Linked DNA regions of Thalassoroseus pseudoceratinae. The protein of the gene in region 2 binds, or shares a complex with, the protein of the main gene of each other region. Links are inferred from orthologs where the notes say so. Each region holds a gene or a part of one and is shown on either strand. Other genes may lie near its edges.

Region 1 (8,465 bases), on a different replicon or contig from region 2:
CGATACACGTGCACTTCCCCGCCAGATTCCACATATTCGCCGAGGCGGTCTTGCGGATGGTGTGTTTGCAGTCCATGCGTCGGTTGACCGGTCATCACGCAGGGCGTCTGGCAAAGCGTGGTCGACTCGACCCATAATCGCCCGCGATCTGGGACGTCGCAGATGATCGCCACGTGAGAGGGGGCCCATCTTAGATTCCGTGGTGCGAACGGGTTCGATGTCATCAGCGACACGAACCGAGCGCCCCAATCGGTGCCCCAACAGGCCAGGATGTCGCCGGGCTCCAGGTCGGCGACAGCAACGCTCGATTGGGTGGGATGAAAAACGGTCACGATATTCATGCGGGCACCTCCTGACGAACTCAAAATCGGAAACGCTTTGGTTGGCATTTCACACCGAGCTCGTTGCGCAAGGCGCGCGAAGAAAGCCCGCCAAAAACGCGGGCTTCACATCGAATCAGATTGTCCGACCGGCGATTACCAGCTGGCTTTTTTCATGCCAGGGATCAAACCGTCGAGAGCCATATCCCGCAACATAATCCGCGAAATTTGGAACTTGCGGTACACACCCCGTGGACGACCGGTCAGTGCACACAACCGTCGCAATCGCGTCGGGCTGGAGTTCCGGGGCAACGCATCCAAAGCGGCCCAATCGCCTTCTTCCTTAAGTTGTTTCCGCTTTTCAGCGTACTTCTGGACGAGCCGAGCGTTGCGTTTTTGCTTTTCGATCTTTGCTTTTGAAGCCATCTGATTCAAACACGTTGGAGAAATTTTCGAATCAAGTCAAATCCAAGACGGCGATAATAGTGAATCGGTCGCGACTTGAAAAGGGAATCATCCGATTTCGCCACCAGCTCTCACCACGCCCATCTCGTTGGCCTGGGCTTGCCACCCAACCCCGTGCGTATTGAAGAGTGGGACGATAGGAAGTAGCCAGCTTTTGATGACAATCAGGTATGCACAGCCAGTAAGTATACAGACGTTTGAACTCCTGGCACAACCTAGTTAATTTCAATGGCCAACAACCGCCATCAAGCTGGAGCCCCCAAATGCATCGTTTTGTGCTTGCCCTCGTAGTCTGTTTTTCATGCCCTGCTGTCTTGATTGGTGAAGGTATCGATGAGAAAACAATTGTCACAATCTCTGAAGCAAAAAAGCGTATAGGAGCATCGCTGCAAAAACTAGAAAATGCTGAGGCAGTCAGCAAAGCAGACACGACCACTGTAATCGAGCGTGCCATTGAGGAAATCGAAACGCACTGGATTGCCCGCTATGGATCAGGAAAGTCGGAGTTGAGGGATTGGGTTTCCAAAAAGGATGTTGCCAAAGACAAAGCACTCAAATCCCTCTTGTTAATGATTCCTACTTCTTGGCAGAACGACGTTCGACGTACGCTGCTCAAGAACAAATTAGCTGAGATGCAGGAAAAAGCGACGAAAACTACAGATGCCGGCGATTTTCAGATCGCAGCGACTATTCAGAAGTCAATCGCAGCAATTGAGAAAGATATCGAGGGAATCCCAGAGACCGGAAAAAATAACGACCCATTCGCAATTGTTGGACATTGGCGACCGGCCGATTCCCCAGATCAGAATGGCGTTCGTTTTGAACGAGAAGGCGCGTTCGTGAATATCGGTTTCGAGGACTGGAACGGTGCATGGTCATGGTGCCCACAAGGATATTATGTCCTAATCCAGCGAGGTGGTGGACAAGTTACTCATTGGCAGTTCCAAGGCGGACGTCTTTACCGTTGGGGGAATTTGATAACGAAGGATCAAGATCGTAAAGTTGTCGAGTGGGTGCAAGTAAAATGAGAGGTCTCACTGGATTATCTGCCGCAAGGGTGCCACTAGCGACTGGTTGCCAGTGCGTATTTGGTGACCGGATTGGAGCGTCGACGTTTCTCGGCACACGTCTGCCCCTTAGTGGAACTGCGAACTCTCATGGTGTCACGATCGCTTTCTCGAAGAATCAGTTGTTCACATCACGTTCACCACGCCCATCTCGTTGGTCAGGGCGTGCCACCCGTCCCGCTAATCTTCTTTCGGAATGAGGATCTGCCGTAGTGCTTTTTTTAGTTGTGATTCCATGGGGCCGCTGAAAGACCAAGTTTGCTCGTATCCTCCGATGTCTTGATAGATCCGATCTGGGCCGATGTACCACATGCCGCATTCTCCATAAGCGGCGACGGCGACAAACTGGTTTTTCGGAAGTTGTTGTGCGTAGAGTTGGTATTCCGCAAAGACTTCACCTGGCAAATGAACGAGGTGGATCGTTCCGAGTGATAAACAACACGCCTGAAGAGGTTCTCGACGATTGCGAGTTCTGTCGATCCAGGCAAGAAGCATTGCAGCCTTCAGTTTTCGACTGAATGTCGCGGTGGGGGAATCGAGGATTTTTCGCTGATATTTGACGGAAAACGCTGGTTCACTTCTTAGTGGGAATTTGAGCGGCGACGTTCTCCATTCAAGATCGCCAGCAGCTTGCTTTTCGAGTTGGCTCACCGAAGACACCATGCCAGCGTACAACCGTTGAGCCAATCGTTCGCGGGCCTCGCGAGTGCCATCGTTATACTTGCCCATGGCGATGTCCCCGCCACAGCCATTGAAGTAGACTTGGAAGACCCCCGATTCTTTCTGCAATCGCTCTCTGGCAATTCCGGGTACATCCCAGGTGATTCGGCCGTCACCATAGAATGATTGTGGGTGACACGCGTAATAGTGAAGACACGCTAGAATTCTCTCATCTGAGTAGAAGGCGATTGTCCGCAACCAGGGGTCGATCTTTCCTTCGGGAGCATTCTGTAGAACAGGATCGGTCGTACTGCTGAGTCTGACTTTGATGCTGCCATCAGGCTGACGCAGTCGGCGTGTGGATGCGACTTCGCGAACCAATGCTTTCGAACTTCCGACATGAGAGACCACATGGAAATCCTTTGTTGCTTCGGAAACACAGTCCTGAATCTTCTTCGCTGTTGTTTCTTCAAAGTTTCGAATACTAGCAAGTTGCTCGGAATTCTTATCGTACAGCAGCGATACGGCATCAATATCCAACGTTGGAGCCGTATGCTGATGAACGGCACTTAGCATGACGAAATCAGAGGTCGTGCCGGCTCCGTCTGCGATCCGGTCCCGAAAAAGATCATAGGACGTCCCACAGAGTCCCGTGTAATCAATCGAACAGACGACGTAGGAAACTCCCCCCTGCTTGAGCACAATGCCCTTAGCCTTCAGCGGGTGTTCCAAGGATTGATATGTGGGCTGAAAGCCGACGCCGACTCGTTCGTTGAGCGGTGGCGAAACATCGGTTTCGAAACTCGCAATTTGCAGTTCATCACCCAGGCATGTCTGCCCCCACCAGAACAGGCAAACGAGAACTAAGATTCTCCAGGCCAAAGGAATACTCATAACTTGTCCCATGAGAATCGAAAGCACGCTCAACTTACGGATAGAGAACGAGCGGCACGACGCCGATTACTCCGGTAGATCTCGGCCTTTGGTTTCGGGGGCGAATATTAGGAGGACCACACCGAGTAAGAACAGCCCGGCTAGCCACGTGGAAGCGTCTGCCCGCGTCATGCCAAGGCCGCCTTCGGCTTCGCTTTCGACCATCCAACCATTCACGAGCAGCACAAGGAACACCGCGAGACGGGCCAAGTTAAAACAGATCCCCGCTCCACTGCCCCGCACGCGAGTCGGAAAGAGTTCCGGGAAGTAGACTGCGTAGCCGGCGTGCATGCCGAGCGTCATGTAACCGAAGATTGGCAGCACAATCACCAAGCCGGGCAAGGTCCACGCGACTTGGTAAGTCACAATCGCCGCCACGAACGCTGCGACATGGAAGATCAAGAACGTCATCCGACGGCCGATCCATTCCGATAACGGCCCGAACGTGAGCAACCCCAGACCACCGCCACTGGTCACAAGAAACATCCCCAGCATTTCCCACTGTTTCTTCGCGGTATCGGTCAGCGAGGAGATTTCATTCACGGCGGCGGCTTGCATCAAGTTCTTGCCGAAGATGTGTGTGCCCCAGAATGTCGCCAACCCAACCGTCCCCAGGCCGATTCCGACCAGCGTCGGCCGGAGCAACGGTGGACGGAACAACTCAAAGAGGTTGCCCATTTTTTGCGTGGAGTCGGTTTGCGACTTCTCGCGAGCAGCTTGCCAATCTTCCGGTTCTTTGATGCTGATGCGAATCCAAATCGTCAGCAAAGCCGGCAACGCTCCAAGTGCAAACCCCCATCGCCAACTCATGTAAGGCAACACGAACGCACCGACAGCAACGGCGAGGTACGTCCCGAGCACACTGGATGCGTGAAAGATTCCCAGTGACCGCGCCCGAGCTTCTTTCGGGAAGACTTCGGCTACCATCGCGCTGGCCACGGCCCATTCCCCACCGACCCCCATCGCAACGAGGAACCGGAAAATTGCCATGTGTTGCCAAGTCTGCGAGAACGCCGACAAACACGTGAACAGTGAGTACACGAGGATGGTCAAAATCATCGTGCGGGACCGTCCAATGCGATCGCTGACGACCCCAAACACAACTCCGCCGAGCGCACCCCCCAGAAGAAAACACGCCAGCGTCACGGATTTGAAGTACTCGATATCGCCTTTTTCGGTCCCCGCAGGAACCAACTCGGGCATGGCGTCGTTCATGCTGGCGACGAAGATCTGCCCTTCGAAGATATCGAAGATCCACCCAAGCGAGGCAATCAACAAAACCAACCATTGGTATCGCGTGACACCCTGATACCAAGGCCGTTGCGGAATAGGGAGATCGCCGGGTTCGCTCATGGTGAATTCTGGTTCGTGCTGGAAGTGCGAAGAAACGGTGAAGACAGCCGCCAAAGTCGCCCAAATGCCGGGCGAAACCATCCTAAGCCGTCCCTCGTCTGGACACAATCGAGGACGCAAATCACGAATTTTTGAAATTTCGAATCAAAACTACTTAATCCGTTTGACCGCCAATCTGCAGATCAATACAGTAGGCTTAGGAAAGTCGATGATGGACAGATTCAATTCCCACCAAACTTTCAAGACCGATCTCTCAAAATTTTCCGAGTGATGGGTTTCACCCCACCCGATTTGACCAACAGACTCAATCGACTCATGGCAGCGGATGCCTTCAAAACTTCAGAAGCCAATCAACCGTATTTCGTACGGGTTGCCCCCTGCTTGAGTGAAGTCGTCGGTCACAATTCCCGCATTCATTCCGACCGCCGATTGAAACATTGTGTTTCAGTCCATTCACCGTCGGATTCGTTGACCAGGGAGGATTACGAATGACCCTGCGTACGTTGACCGAGTTGCCGCCCATTGTTTCCGCGACCATGGCAACTCCAACCCCTCAGCCATCTCCGAAAGACGGAGACGCCACCATGATCGACTCGATCGCGTGTGTGGTCCACCAGCGAACAAACGGTGGCGTTCGCGACCTGCGTGTGGACATGACATCCGGTGGACTCGTCCTGACCGGACGTACCAACACCTACTACACCAAGCAGTTGGCAACCCACGCCGCGTTGGATGTGGTCGATCCACAAAGCGAATCCGGCTCCGCCCGTGTCGCTTTGACCAACGCCATTGAGGTTTGCTGATTTTTCCATAAGACGCAGACAAAAAGAAAGCCGCCGAATGAAAGTTCGGCGGCTTTTTTGCATTTTGATTGGTTAGAAACCGAGATCAAACGGTTTCACGATCTTGATCGAGATCACGAGGGCTGGTGTCTTTTCCGGTGTCCTGCCGACGCTGATCCTTGACCGCCGAACGGAATCGGTTGGTCGTTGGTTCTTCATCGCGGGAGCGACCGAACTGAAACCGGGGTTCTTCGCCTCGGAAAATCCGGCCGATGTTGGAACGGTGTCGTACAACGATGAGCAGTGGCACCAACATGGCGAAGGTGGTGAGACTCCACTCGTTGACCGAGAACGGACTCGGCGTGCGAACGAAATGGGCGATCACGAACGCCATCGCACCACTCAACGAGGCGACTGAACCGATTCGGAACGTCGCAAACGCGACCAAATAGGAAATGAACGCCACCAACGTCGCCCAAGGTGACAAAACCGTAATGACCCCCAACGAAGTCGCCACGCCTTTGCCGCCGCGGAACCGCAGATACATGGGGAACATATGCCCAATCACAGTGGCCACACCGCACAAAACTGTCACATGGGGCAGCCAGGGATTCGTCGAAGCAAAAAACAGTTTCGGCAAGAGCAGCGTGGGGAGCAGACCTTTGAGCCCATCGAGGACCATCACACCGATGCCCCAACGAACTCCTAAGACCCGAGCCACATTGGTCGCTCCAATATTGCCACTCCCATGATCGCGAATATCAATTCCGGCCCGGAACTTCGCAACCAAATAACCGAACGGGAGCGAGCCAACCATGTACGCGGCAAGCGCTGCCAAAATCGCACAAAGAGAGTTGCTCATGCAGATGAACTCGGTTGTTGATGAGGGGAAAGTCACCATTCGAGAAGTTCGCTACCGCGAATTCGAACAGTGGTGGATGCTCGCACTGTATCGTAGATTACGAACAAACCGCAACTGCGGATCAGGGAAATCCGTTTTTCAGCGAACAAAGCCACTTTTCCCGTTCACCGGTTGATCACGGATGATGCTTGGCAACAATTTGCAAAGCAGCATCGTGAAGCTTCGTGTTCGAGGCAAGCAAACTCGATTTCCCCAACGGCAACGGTTCCCCGCGAGCGGTCGTCACCGTGCCGCCAGCCTCCTCGACGAACAGCTGTCCGGCGGCGAAATCCCAGGGCGAAAGTTCGTATTCAAAATACGCCGCGTACGCCCCCGTGCCGACAAAACACAAATCAAGAGACGCCGTTCCGAACCGCCGAATGCCGTGAACGTGGGCTCCGAAGAACTCCCGCATGGCATCCAAGGTGGCTTCCATCATTGCACCGCGATCGTAGTAGAACCCGAGCCCGACAAAGACTTCATCCAGCTTCGATTGCTCACCGACATGGGCCGGTTCGCCGTTTGCCGTGGCTCCCTGCCCGCGAATCGCTTCGAACCAATCGTCCCGAATCGGGTTGTAGACCACTCCGCAGGCGGGTCGCCCGTGATGCCAGTACGCAATCGAAACTGCGAAGTGCGGCATGTGATGCGCGAAGTTGTTCGTGCCGTCGATCGGATCGACGATCCACAAGTGCTCCGTCGACAAATCGGCGACTTCGTTTTCTTCCTCGCCCAACACCTTATGAGACGGAAACGCCTCACGGATGACCTCGACAATCGCCCGCTCGGCTTCACGGTCGGCCCGCGAAACCAGATTGTAAGTTCCCTCGCCGGCCTTGCTCTCCATCTCCACGCCGGCATTGTAATAGTGACGAGCAACATCGCCCCCCGCCCTCGCCGCCCGCTTCGCGATTTCCATCTCATGCATATCTTGAATTTTCCTGTATTCCGTCAGCTAGGAACTTTTTCGAGTTCTTGTTCTCGCCGTTGATTGAGGAGTTCTTGAACTTTGGCGATGCCGTCGGCGATGGGGACTTTGGTGGGGCCGTCGTCGGTTCGCCACTTGAGTTCGACTTCGCCGTTCTTCAATCCTTTGCCGCCGATGACGACTCGCAATGGAATGCCAATGAGGTCGGCGTCTTTGAACTTGAAGCCGGGACGTTGATCACGATCGTCGAACAGCACGTCCACTCCGGCGGCGGTGAGTTCGTCGTAATACCGATTCGCCACGTCCATCACATCGGAATCGCTGACGTTCAGCGGAATGATCTCGACGGAATACGGCGCGACCGCGAGCGGCCAAATCAATCCATTCTCATCGTGACACGTCTCCGCCAACCCCGCGATGATGCGGTTCACACCGATTCCATAGCAGCCCATGATCATCGGATGAGATTGCTCCTTTTCATCCACGAAAGTGGCGTCCAAGGCTTCACTGTATTTCGTACCGAGTTTGAAGACGTGACCGACTTCGATCCCGCGAACGATGGCCAACCCACGATCCTCACCGGACGCCTGGCAGCGTGGGCAGGGATCGCCCGGGGCAGCGTTGCGGAGATCGAATGTGGTATCGAGTTCGTAATCCCGGCCGATCGTGACGTGTTTGTAATGGGCGTCGGCGGCGTTTGCACCGGTGATCGCACTCACAACTTGCGGCACATCGTGATCGGCAACCACGGGACACTTCAGACCGACCGGACCCGCAAACCCAACCGGTGCGCCGGTGACGGTCTCAATGGTTTTCGGATCGGCCAATTCCAGGTCAGTCGCGTCGAGCGCCCGGCGAATTTTGCCTTCGTTCGCTTCGTGATCCCCCCGCAACAACACACCGACCGGCTTACCATCGGCGAGGTAAATCAGCGTTTTGACCAACTGCTCCGGTGCGGCCCCCAACATTTTGGAAACCTGCTCGATGCTCGTGGCCCCAGGCGTCTCGACTTTTTCGAGTGGTGGGGCATCCTCCGGCGTCACGATGTTTGGAGCG
Region 2 (8,576 bases):
GGTCAAGTTTGACACATTCGTGGCCAAGTTGACGGCTCCGGTTGAACGGGTGCTCGGTTTCGCGTTGCTCGGGAATGGATCGGTGCGGGCGATTCAATTTGGACACCGCTTCAACGGCGGGACCGGTGGCGGATTCTAAACCGTATTGCGGTCATCTGTGTCTGTAGTGGACGTGAGAAAGCAATTGCTTTCCAGCCTCCAAGAGACAGAACCCGTTTCGATCAGAAGTCTAGTGGTCTGAATATATCCGGCAACGACTGTTGAACCATCGACGATTGCGGGGAAAACATGACGAATTGGATTCGACTGGGTATCGCAGTGCTTGTCATGAGTGTCAGCCAGTCGGCTTGGGCTCAGTACAACGGATATCTCCCGAATGCACAGGCGAATCCGTTTGGCCGTCCTACGGTGAGTCCGTATTTGAACTTGCTTCGACAACCCAACAATCCGGTGTTGGATTACTACGGCATCGTCCGACCGAACCAGCAATTGCAAAGAGAAATTGATCTCAATCGGCAAAATGCCGAACCACGCTACCTCGCCCCTGGAGACGGGTTGATTCGGAATCCACAAGCGTTCCAAAGTTTGGCTCGCGGTGGTGCCCCGTTGCCACGAACCGGACACTCCACCCAGTTCCGCAGCAACTTGGGAGGCAATGACATCATCGTCAATCAGACGCTGAAAGCTCGACGAGCCGCCGTTTTCGATCGTGCCCAAAGGTCTGCGAGTCTCCTGCCCAACAGCGGACACCACGCCTTTTTTGGCAATCATTACCAGTACTACGCGAAGCCGTTGCAACCCGTCTACGATGCCAACAATCCGCAGTGATGAACGCTCCGCAGATGCTTCCATTCCCGTAATCGACAGGTGACAAACGTGCCCAAAGTACACCGAAGTTTGGTTTGGACCGTCCTGCTAGCCACGGGAAAAGTGTTAATGTCTTCATCGGCGGCTTCGGGGGGGATCTGCGACTGCTGTTCCAGCGAGGAAGAACGCCCCCGCTACGTTCCGGCATACGACCCGTCCTATGGATTTCATCGCACTGGCTGGCGACCGTGGAACCCCGAACAACTGCACTGGCATCCAAATGTCAGTCAACCAGTCAGCGGGCCAACCAATTCCGGTCCCGAACCAACTCCCTCATTGGCCCCTGCACCGACGCCAATCATGCCACACTGGATTCCCCAACCGACGGCACCTCCACCATCGCTTGTTCCACCGCAACCGTCGCTGGAATCTCAACAATTCCCCGCGATGCCACAATCCCCTATGACACGACCGCCACTCTCTGAAGACTCAGCCGCGGAAATACCTTCGACACCGCCGCCATTGCCCACATCGCAGTTCGAGCGGGAGGCCCGTCCGGTTGTTGGCAAACTTCCGATGCTATTCGTCGGTCACAGCACGTTGAAACCACCCAAACCGGCAACACAGCCGAATGCGGTCCCCAGCCAAGCGAATCCCTACGGCGACTACCGACAAACGCAACCGTAAACCCTGCCAAACGACTCACACAATCGTCAATTTCAAACCGGTTGGTCCGCTTATTGCTCGGGCCGACCGGTTTTTCGTTTCGTACCCCGTATATCCAGGCAAGTTAACCGGTTCAGATGAGTACATCACCACGAGCGAACACCCCCGCCAGCACATAGATTCCCCGAAATTTCATCGGGAATATTAATTGTCTTCATATCTTCACTTGCATATGATTCGACTCCAACTTGCTCGTCGAGTACCTGCCTAGACCTCACCCTCAGGCCCTTACCACCGACGATTCCACAATTTCAACTTTCTTTGATTGATTAGGATTCTGAATGCGCACACCGTCCGTACGTACACGCCACGGGTTCACCTTGATTGAACTGCTTGTCGTGATTGCAATCATCGCCATTCTCATTGCATTGTTATTGCCCGCCGTGCAGCAAGCACGTGAGGCCGCACGCCGAACCCAGTGCAAGAACAACCTGAAGCAAATGGGATTGGCGCTACACAACTATCACGACACCTTCGGGAAACTGCCGCCGGGGATTACCACGTCCAATCAATTGGCTTGGAGTTCGAAAATCCTTCCGCAAATCGAGCAAACGAACTTGTTCGAGGCGATCAAAGAATCCGGAGCATTCGATCAACCCTGGGAAGACGTTCCAGAGATGGTCACAACGGGAACCACCCCGTTCGCGAAGACGATCATTCCGGCGTTCATCTGCCCTTCGGATCCCGGCAACGAACTGAATCAAGACTTGGGCGGTGGCGGCTCTGGCAGCCAGACGTTCGGCAAGTCAAACTATGTAGGCGTCTTCACGGCATACCATAACCCCACGGACCCAACAGCGACCAACGGCAGTGGTGGAACTGATCGATACGCAACTTTCTACGATAACTCTGCAGTCCGGTTTCGCGATTTCACCGACGGCCTCAGCAACACCGTCATCGTGGCGGAGCGAGGCACGGGCGGTAACCCAGCGGGTTCACTTTGGGTCGGGTATCACAACGATCACGGTGGAGCCATCAGCGGATCGGTCTCCCAATTCCAAGTTCGGTTGCGGATGGAACGCTCCTCAAACGATACCGACTACATCATCAACGGAACGACCGTCTACAACCCAGGTAGCGAACACGCCGGAGGAGCCCAATTCCTACTTGGCGATGGAACCGTGACGTTCCTGAGCGAAAACATCAACCTGCGAACTCAAGCTGCCTTGGGAACTATCGACGGCGGCGAAGTGATTGGTGAGTACTAGACCAGAATTCGGACTTCCGTACTTAAGCTAATCAGGAAAACGCTGTCGTTTTCCGGCCGCCTCAAAACAGAACCCGCAGGGTCCGAGCGGCAACTGCTTGAACTGTTTTGACGGTCAACAAAATTGATAGCGACGAAAATAAAGAAAGCCCGCCGTCCTGTTTTGGGACGGCGGGCTTTTCTTTTTGGACGGGAGGATCGATCACGATTTCAGATCGAAGTTGTGCTCGTTGCCACCTGACTCGACTTCGACTTCCAAGGTCGTCTGAGTGTTGTACTTCGCTGGGATTTTTTCTGTGTTCCCGGCTGCCGATTCCTCACCAGAGACTTGTCCGGTTGAGATTTCGACGGTGTGTTTTCCCAAAACTGCCCCGGTGCGGTCTTCGGTGTACTCCAATTCGTAGTCACCGTTGGCATTCGTAGTTCCGAACGATGGGCGTCCGCCTTCGACCGGAGAAAACTTGACCGATGCCCCTTCGACGGCGTTACCATCCAGCAGGACGCGACCACTGACTTCCCCCAGTTCCGGTCCACTTTCGCCACCACAACCAGCAAACAAAGCCGCTGACCAAAGGGCGAAAGCCGCGATCCCCAGGTGATGTTGAATCCAATTCATATTTCACGAGCGTCCGTTCGAGTTCAAAATTTGATCGCGGATCATAGAAGACCGAAGCTCCCATGTCCAGAATCGCGATGAACTCACGCTCGCTTAACCGGCTTTACGTTGCGGTGTACTGAATGTTGCGTGCGGTCCGATGGCTCCGGTAGAGGTGCCGTCCCATTGGTGTGTTAACACGCAGCGTTGGACGCGGTCGGCCACTTCCATCGCCTTCAGAGCATCTTCGCCAGAACACTCCGGTCGCGATCCGGTTCGCACGCTGTCCGCGAAACTTGAAAGTTCGGCAGTCAACGCATCGCCTTCTTCCACGGGAATCGAATCAACCGTGACGAATTTGCCGAAGACGTTGCTTTTGAGTTGCTCAATGTTCGCTCCCGGTTGTTGCGAACGCTCCAACGGGGATGTGCCGAACAACAGCGTTTCGGACGGAGCATACCGAGTGACTTCGCGACTGGTGAAGTCCACCGTCGTCGTGCCTTGCGGAGACCAAATTTGCATCGACCGACTGCCGCTGGGATTGATCCGGCTTGCGGTCAGATCGGCAATACAGCCGCTTTCGAAGATCAACCGAGCTTTGACGACATCCTCGTTGCCGCCCATGACACACATGCCGAACGCTTGAACGTCGCGGACCGGTGAATCGACAACATCAAGGACCAAGTCGATATCGTGAATCATCAAATCGTGAACCACGCCGATGTCGGTCGAGCGGAATGAGTATGGACTGAGTCGCTCGGCCGAGATGTACTTCGGCGTGCCGCAGGCGTTTTTCGCAGCGACGGTTGCCGGGTTGAAGCGTTCCACGTGGCCGACTTGCAACGGGACATTCATCTCCGCCGCCACTCGGCAGAGTTCGCGGGCTTGATCAACGTCGATCGCCAACGGCTTTTCGACCAAGACCGGAATTCGCGCTTTCAGGAACGGCAAGGCAACATCAAGGTGATACGTTGTCGGGACGGCAATTGAGACTGCATCGATCACAATCTCCGACCCGAGTAGGTCGCGGTAATCGTCGACGCATTGGCAATGACACGACTGAGCAACACGCTCTCCGTTTGGGCTGGGGTCGGCGACAGCCACCAGTTCCACACCGGGCATCTCCGAGAGAATTCTCGCGTGATGTCGCCCCAAAGCTCCCACACCCACCACTGCCATCCGCAACCGTTTCATGCCGCTCTCCGATGAATCGTTGTGTCCTGCGGACTCGCTTGCGCTGCTGAATCCGCTGGAAGGGTCTCTTTTGGTTTTTCCACACTTCGGACGGCCTCACGCGACCGCCCCATTTTTCCATGTTGCTGGGCTTCGACGAAATCGAGCAGCATCGTCAACTCGTTGGGAAGCTCAACCCCCAACTCGGCTGTGAATGTCTTACGAATGGAGTCGAGGCGTTTGTGTTCCCGATACAACAGACGGTGCGCCCGCTTGATGACGCGAATCGTGTCGTTCGAAATTCCTCGGCGTCGCATACCAACAATGTTGATCGTCTTGATTTCCGGATTGTCACTGCCGGCGGTAAGCATGAACGGAGGCACGTCGTGCGGCACACGACATCCACCGCTGACAAAGCAAAGTTTGCCCAACGTGGAAAAGTGATGCACCACGGAATTCCCCGAGACGATGGCTCCATCGTGAACATGCACATGCCCACCGAGCAGCACCCCGTTTACCAAAATCACGCCATTGCGGATATGGCAATTATGAGCCACATGAGAGTTGATCATCAGCAAGTTGCCGTTGCCGATGCGAGTTGTGTGGTCTTCTTTTTCCGCACCCCGGTTGACGGTCACGCCTTCACGGAATTGGTTTTCGTCACCAATTTCAACGTACGTCTCACCTTCCTCACGGTAACTGAGATCCTGAGGAGCCGAACCAATGACCGATCCGGAGAAGAATTCATTCCGCTCACCAATTTTGGTGTGGCCGACGATCGTCACATGATCGTGCAATCGCGTTCCGTCGCCGATTTCGACGTGCGGGCCAACCACGCAAAACGGACCGACTTCAACATCGTCACCAAGCTGGGCGTGCGAATCGACGTGAGCGAGGGGGGAAATCTTGCAAGACATAGCATCGTCCTTGTGCTACGACACGACTGGCCGACGCAGTCCTTGCATCGCCCCGATTGGTCATGCAATTCACCTCATGACCAAAGTCGTTCGATCCGAATTGAGGTTACCTTTGTTTGTTCTTCGGCACACCTCACCCCTTGCCAGGAGTCAAGAAATTTGAATTCGGCACTTTCGGTAAACTTTGCCGTTTCGAGACACTCATCAGGGCCGATATCAAGCCGCGCGGTTCTCGATGGCGACGGCATTCTGTTGGCTCAGGAGGGTTCGCACCATCTCACGGTTCATTTGGTGTCCCGAGCGAACCGCTTGGAATCGACCGCTCAGAGTTGTACCGGATAATGCAAAATCACCGAGACAGTCCAAGATCTTGTGTCGAGCACACTCGTCGGCGGCTCGGATCTCGTTCCCGACGACACCATTCCGTCCGAAGATCAACAGGTCGCTGGCTTTCGTGCGTTTGCCGTAGCCGAGTGCCCGCAAGGCTTCAATTTCTTCTTCGAGAATAAATGTCCGAGCGAACGCGATTTCGTTGATAAACGTTTCCCGCGTGATTTCGAAAGTACGGGACTGGGCCGGAATTGGCGAATCCGGGCCATAGTCGAGCGAATAACCAATGACGAGCTTTCCGCCCTGTGTCGGTTCCGCTTCGACCCGACTGTCCTTCCCCGAGACCACCAGCGATCTTCCGACAGCAATTTGGGAGCAATAGGCATCCTGCTCGACCACCCCACCCTTCAGCAAGGCTTCCACAAATGCTTGCGAAGAGCCGTCACAACCGGGGGGTTCGGCGGCATTGAGTTCGACCAAGCAGTTGTCGATCTCCAAACCGGCCAGAGCCGCCATCACGTGTTCGGTGAGTTCCACCGTCACACCGTCCATACTGATCGCGGTTCGACGCTCGCGCGGAATCGCGTACTCAATGCGGGCGGGAATGGCCTTCGATCCCGGAACATCCGTCCGTAGAAACCGAATGCCATGATCTGGCGCGGCGGCATGAAAGTACACGCGAACATCGGCACCGGTGATAAATCCGATTCCGTCCGTCCACACCGAATGGGCCAAAGTTTGCTGACGTCGTGGCGTCACGAGTGCTCTCCCAACCGCGGGTGCTCACGTCCATTCCAGAGATTCTGGGTTCCACTGCTGTCTCGTTCAGCAATGCTTCCAGCAACTGACAATCCGGTCTGATTCGTCGAAGCCCGGAGGATACAAAGATCCCCCGGGCTGAAGATTCGACGAGCGTTCGCACTATTTGGTGCTGGTGCCGGTTCCGCCTTGAGCGGTCATGTACTTGCGGTTGAGGTACTCGAGAACCGTGTCGGTGATGTCGAGTTCTTTGCCGAAGCTGACAACCTGACGGTTCATGCTTTGCAGAATTTGTTGTGGGTTGCCACTGGCGTCTTCAACACCATCGCGGCTAAATCGCATGATCAACGAGTACTTGTAGTGGTTGGCGTACAGTTCGACGGCTTCGCTGACTTCGAGGTAAACCGTCTTGTAGATTTCGGCTTCTTTTCGCAGGAAATCTCGTTGAGCGATTTTACGGAAGGCTTCGAATTGGGACGCTTTTTGAGCCAATTCTGACTCGAACTGTTTGAACTCCGAGCTGCCTTCTTTGAACTGCTTGGCTTTCTCCTGGATTTGCTTCAACTCACCAGCCATTTGCTTGGCTTTGAGATCGCTTTGTTCGATTTCCGCTTTCAAATCATTGCGGAGAGCTTCGAACTTCTTGTAGTTCTTGAACACGAAAGCCATGTCGATCAGACCGACTTTGAACTGACCGCTGCTGGCGGCCGGCTCGGCTTGTGCGAACGCCGCTGGGGTGGCAGCAAGTCCGGCGACTAAAACGAACGATGCAACGAGGGTTGTGAACTTCTTCACGGCCTGCACTCCTTTGCTGTGCCGAAGAACCCCAGTGAATTTCACTTCCCAGGGGCTACGAATGGAAATTGGCGTCTCGATCGGTCAAGAAGACCGTCGCCGAACATCGGCGGAAATGTTGCACATTCGAACCAATGGGTCAACACCATTCTCAAGTTTCGGGATTGGGAAATTTGAAATTGAGTTTAGGATGCAGGAACACCGCCAACACGTAAGTCTTTTCACTCCTTCAAGAATACGTCAAACCCATGCAATTCACCTCCTTCGGAGCTGCGGGCGAAGTCACTGGCAGTCAGCACTTGATCGAGACGGAGTCCGTCCGCTTGCTACTCGATTGCGGACTCTTCCAAGGTGAACGCGCGGAAACCTACGCCAAGAACGCCCATTTCCATTTTGAACCGAAGAAACTCGACGGCGTGATTCTCTCGCACGGCCATATTGACCACTGCGGAAATTTGCCGCGGTTGGTGAAGCAAGGCTTTGCCGGTCCGATCTTCTGCACACCAGCCACGGCGGATGTCGCGGAAGTCATGTTGCTCGACAGCGTTCACATTCAACACGAAGACGCCGCGTATCTCGCGGAGAGTCTTGGTCCGGATGCTCCCCCCATCGAACCGTTATACACCGAAGCCGACGTGCGAGCCGCCTGCGAGCGGTTTGAAACGTTGGAGCCGGGGGATTGGCATCGCGTGGGCAAACCCCTGCAAATTCGTTTCCAACACGCCGGTCACATTCTTGGTGCCGCCATCACGGAATTGGAAATCGAAGACGACCGGGAACTTCGGCGGGTCGTTTTCACTGGAGATTTGGGGCGTTGTGGCATGCCGCTCCTACCCGACCCGCAACAGGTCGATGCCTGTGATGTCTTGATTGTCGAGTCGACGTACGCCAACACCGTCCATCCACCGTTAGCCGACCTCAAAGACCGTCTCGCGAAGATTGTTCATCAAGCAACCGAACGGAATGGGCGTGTCATCGTGCCCGCATTCAGCTTGGGACGCACGCAAACTCTGCTGGCGATCTGGCGGGAACTTCAGGAATCCGGCCGTCTGCCCGAGATGCCTCTGTACATCGACAGCCCGTTGGCTCATCGCTTGGAAACCGTTTACGAACGACACCCCGACGCGGTGAAGTCGCCGGATACTTCGATCTTTGCCGATCTTCCAAACGTTCACACCATCCGTACACAACGCGACAGCATGGCATTGAATTCTCGGCAAGAACCATTCGTGGTCGTTGCAGCGAGCGGGATGTGCGAACACGGGCG

What was found.
Region 1: the proteins of lpxA (region 2) and G6R38_RS24955 are in contact, whole or in part, in a crystal structure (PDB 4J09), measured with the Escherichia coli proteins. The link is inferred for Thalassoroseus pseudoceratinae from one-to-one orthologs.

Annotation. Positions count from the first base shown.
Region 1 is NZ_JAALXT010000008.1:141,324-149,788, forward strand. What follows is about bases 2,677-5,480. They hold G6R38_RS24955 (MFS transporter), read right to left. Parts: upstream 4,880-5,480; coding sequence 3,473-4,879; downstream 2,677-3,472. Other genes in these bases: G6R38_RS24950 (hypothetical protein), read right to left, coding at 2,677-3,406; G6R38_RS24960 (hypothetical protein), read left to right, coding at 5,287-5,480. In the rest of the region: G6R38_RS24935 (hypothetical protein), read right to left, coding at 1-341; rpsN (30S ribosomal protein S14), read right to left, coding at 477-746; G6R38_RS24945 (hypothetical protein), read left to right, coding at 1,049-1,813; more of G6R38_RS24950, read right to left, coding at 2,033-2,676; more of G6R38_RS24960, read left to right, coding at 5,481-5,601; glycerol-3-phosphate 1-O-acyltransferase PlsY, read right to left, coding at 5,687-6,442; G6R38_RS24970 (inositol monophosphatase family protein), read right to left, coding at 6,618-7,409; G6R38_RS24975 (proline--tRNA ligase), read right to left, coding at 7,433-8,465. UniProt on the Escherichia coli protein: Probably transports across the inner membrane the two dehydrated forms of N-acetylneuraminate (Neu5Ac), 2,7-anhydro-N-acetylneuraminate (2,7-AN) and 2-deoxy-2,3-didehydro-N-acetylneuraminate (2,3-EN).
Region 2 is NZ_JAALXT010000004.1:550,047-558,622, forward strand. The notes cover bases 3,476-6,390. They hold lpxA (acyl-ACP--UDP-N-acetylglucosamine O-acyltransferase), read right to left. Parts: upstream 5,426-6,390; coding sequence 4,526-5,425; downstream 3,476-4,525. Other genes in these bases: G6R38_RS16565 (Gfo/Idh/MocA family protein), read right to left, coding at 3,476-4,529; G6R38_RS16575 (UDP-3-O-acyl-N-acetylglucosamine deacetylase), read right to left, coding at 5,642-6,390. In the rest of the region: G6R38_RS16540 (polysaccharide biosynthesis/export family protein), read left to right, coding at 1-139; G6R38_RS16545 (hypothetical protein), read left to right, coding at 289-828; G6R38_RS16550 (hypothetical protein), read left to right, coding at 877-1,494; G6R38_RS16555 (DUF1559 domain-containing protein), read left to right, coding at 1,815-2,741; G6R38_RS16560 (carboxypeptidase-like regulatory domain-containing protein), read right to left, coding at 2,943-3,356; more of G6R38_RS16565, read right to left, coding at 3,450-3,475; more of G6R38_RS16575, read right to left, coding at 6,391-6,514; G6R38_RS16580 (OmpH family outer membrane protein), read right to left, coding at 6,677-7,309; G6R38_RS16585 (MBL fold metallo-hydrolase RNA specificity domain-containing protein), read left to right, coding at 7,558-8,576.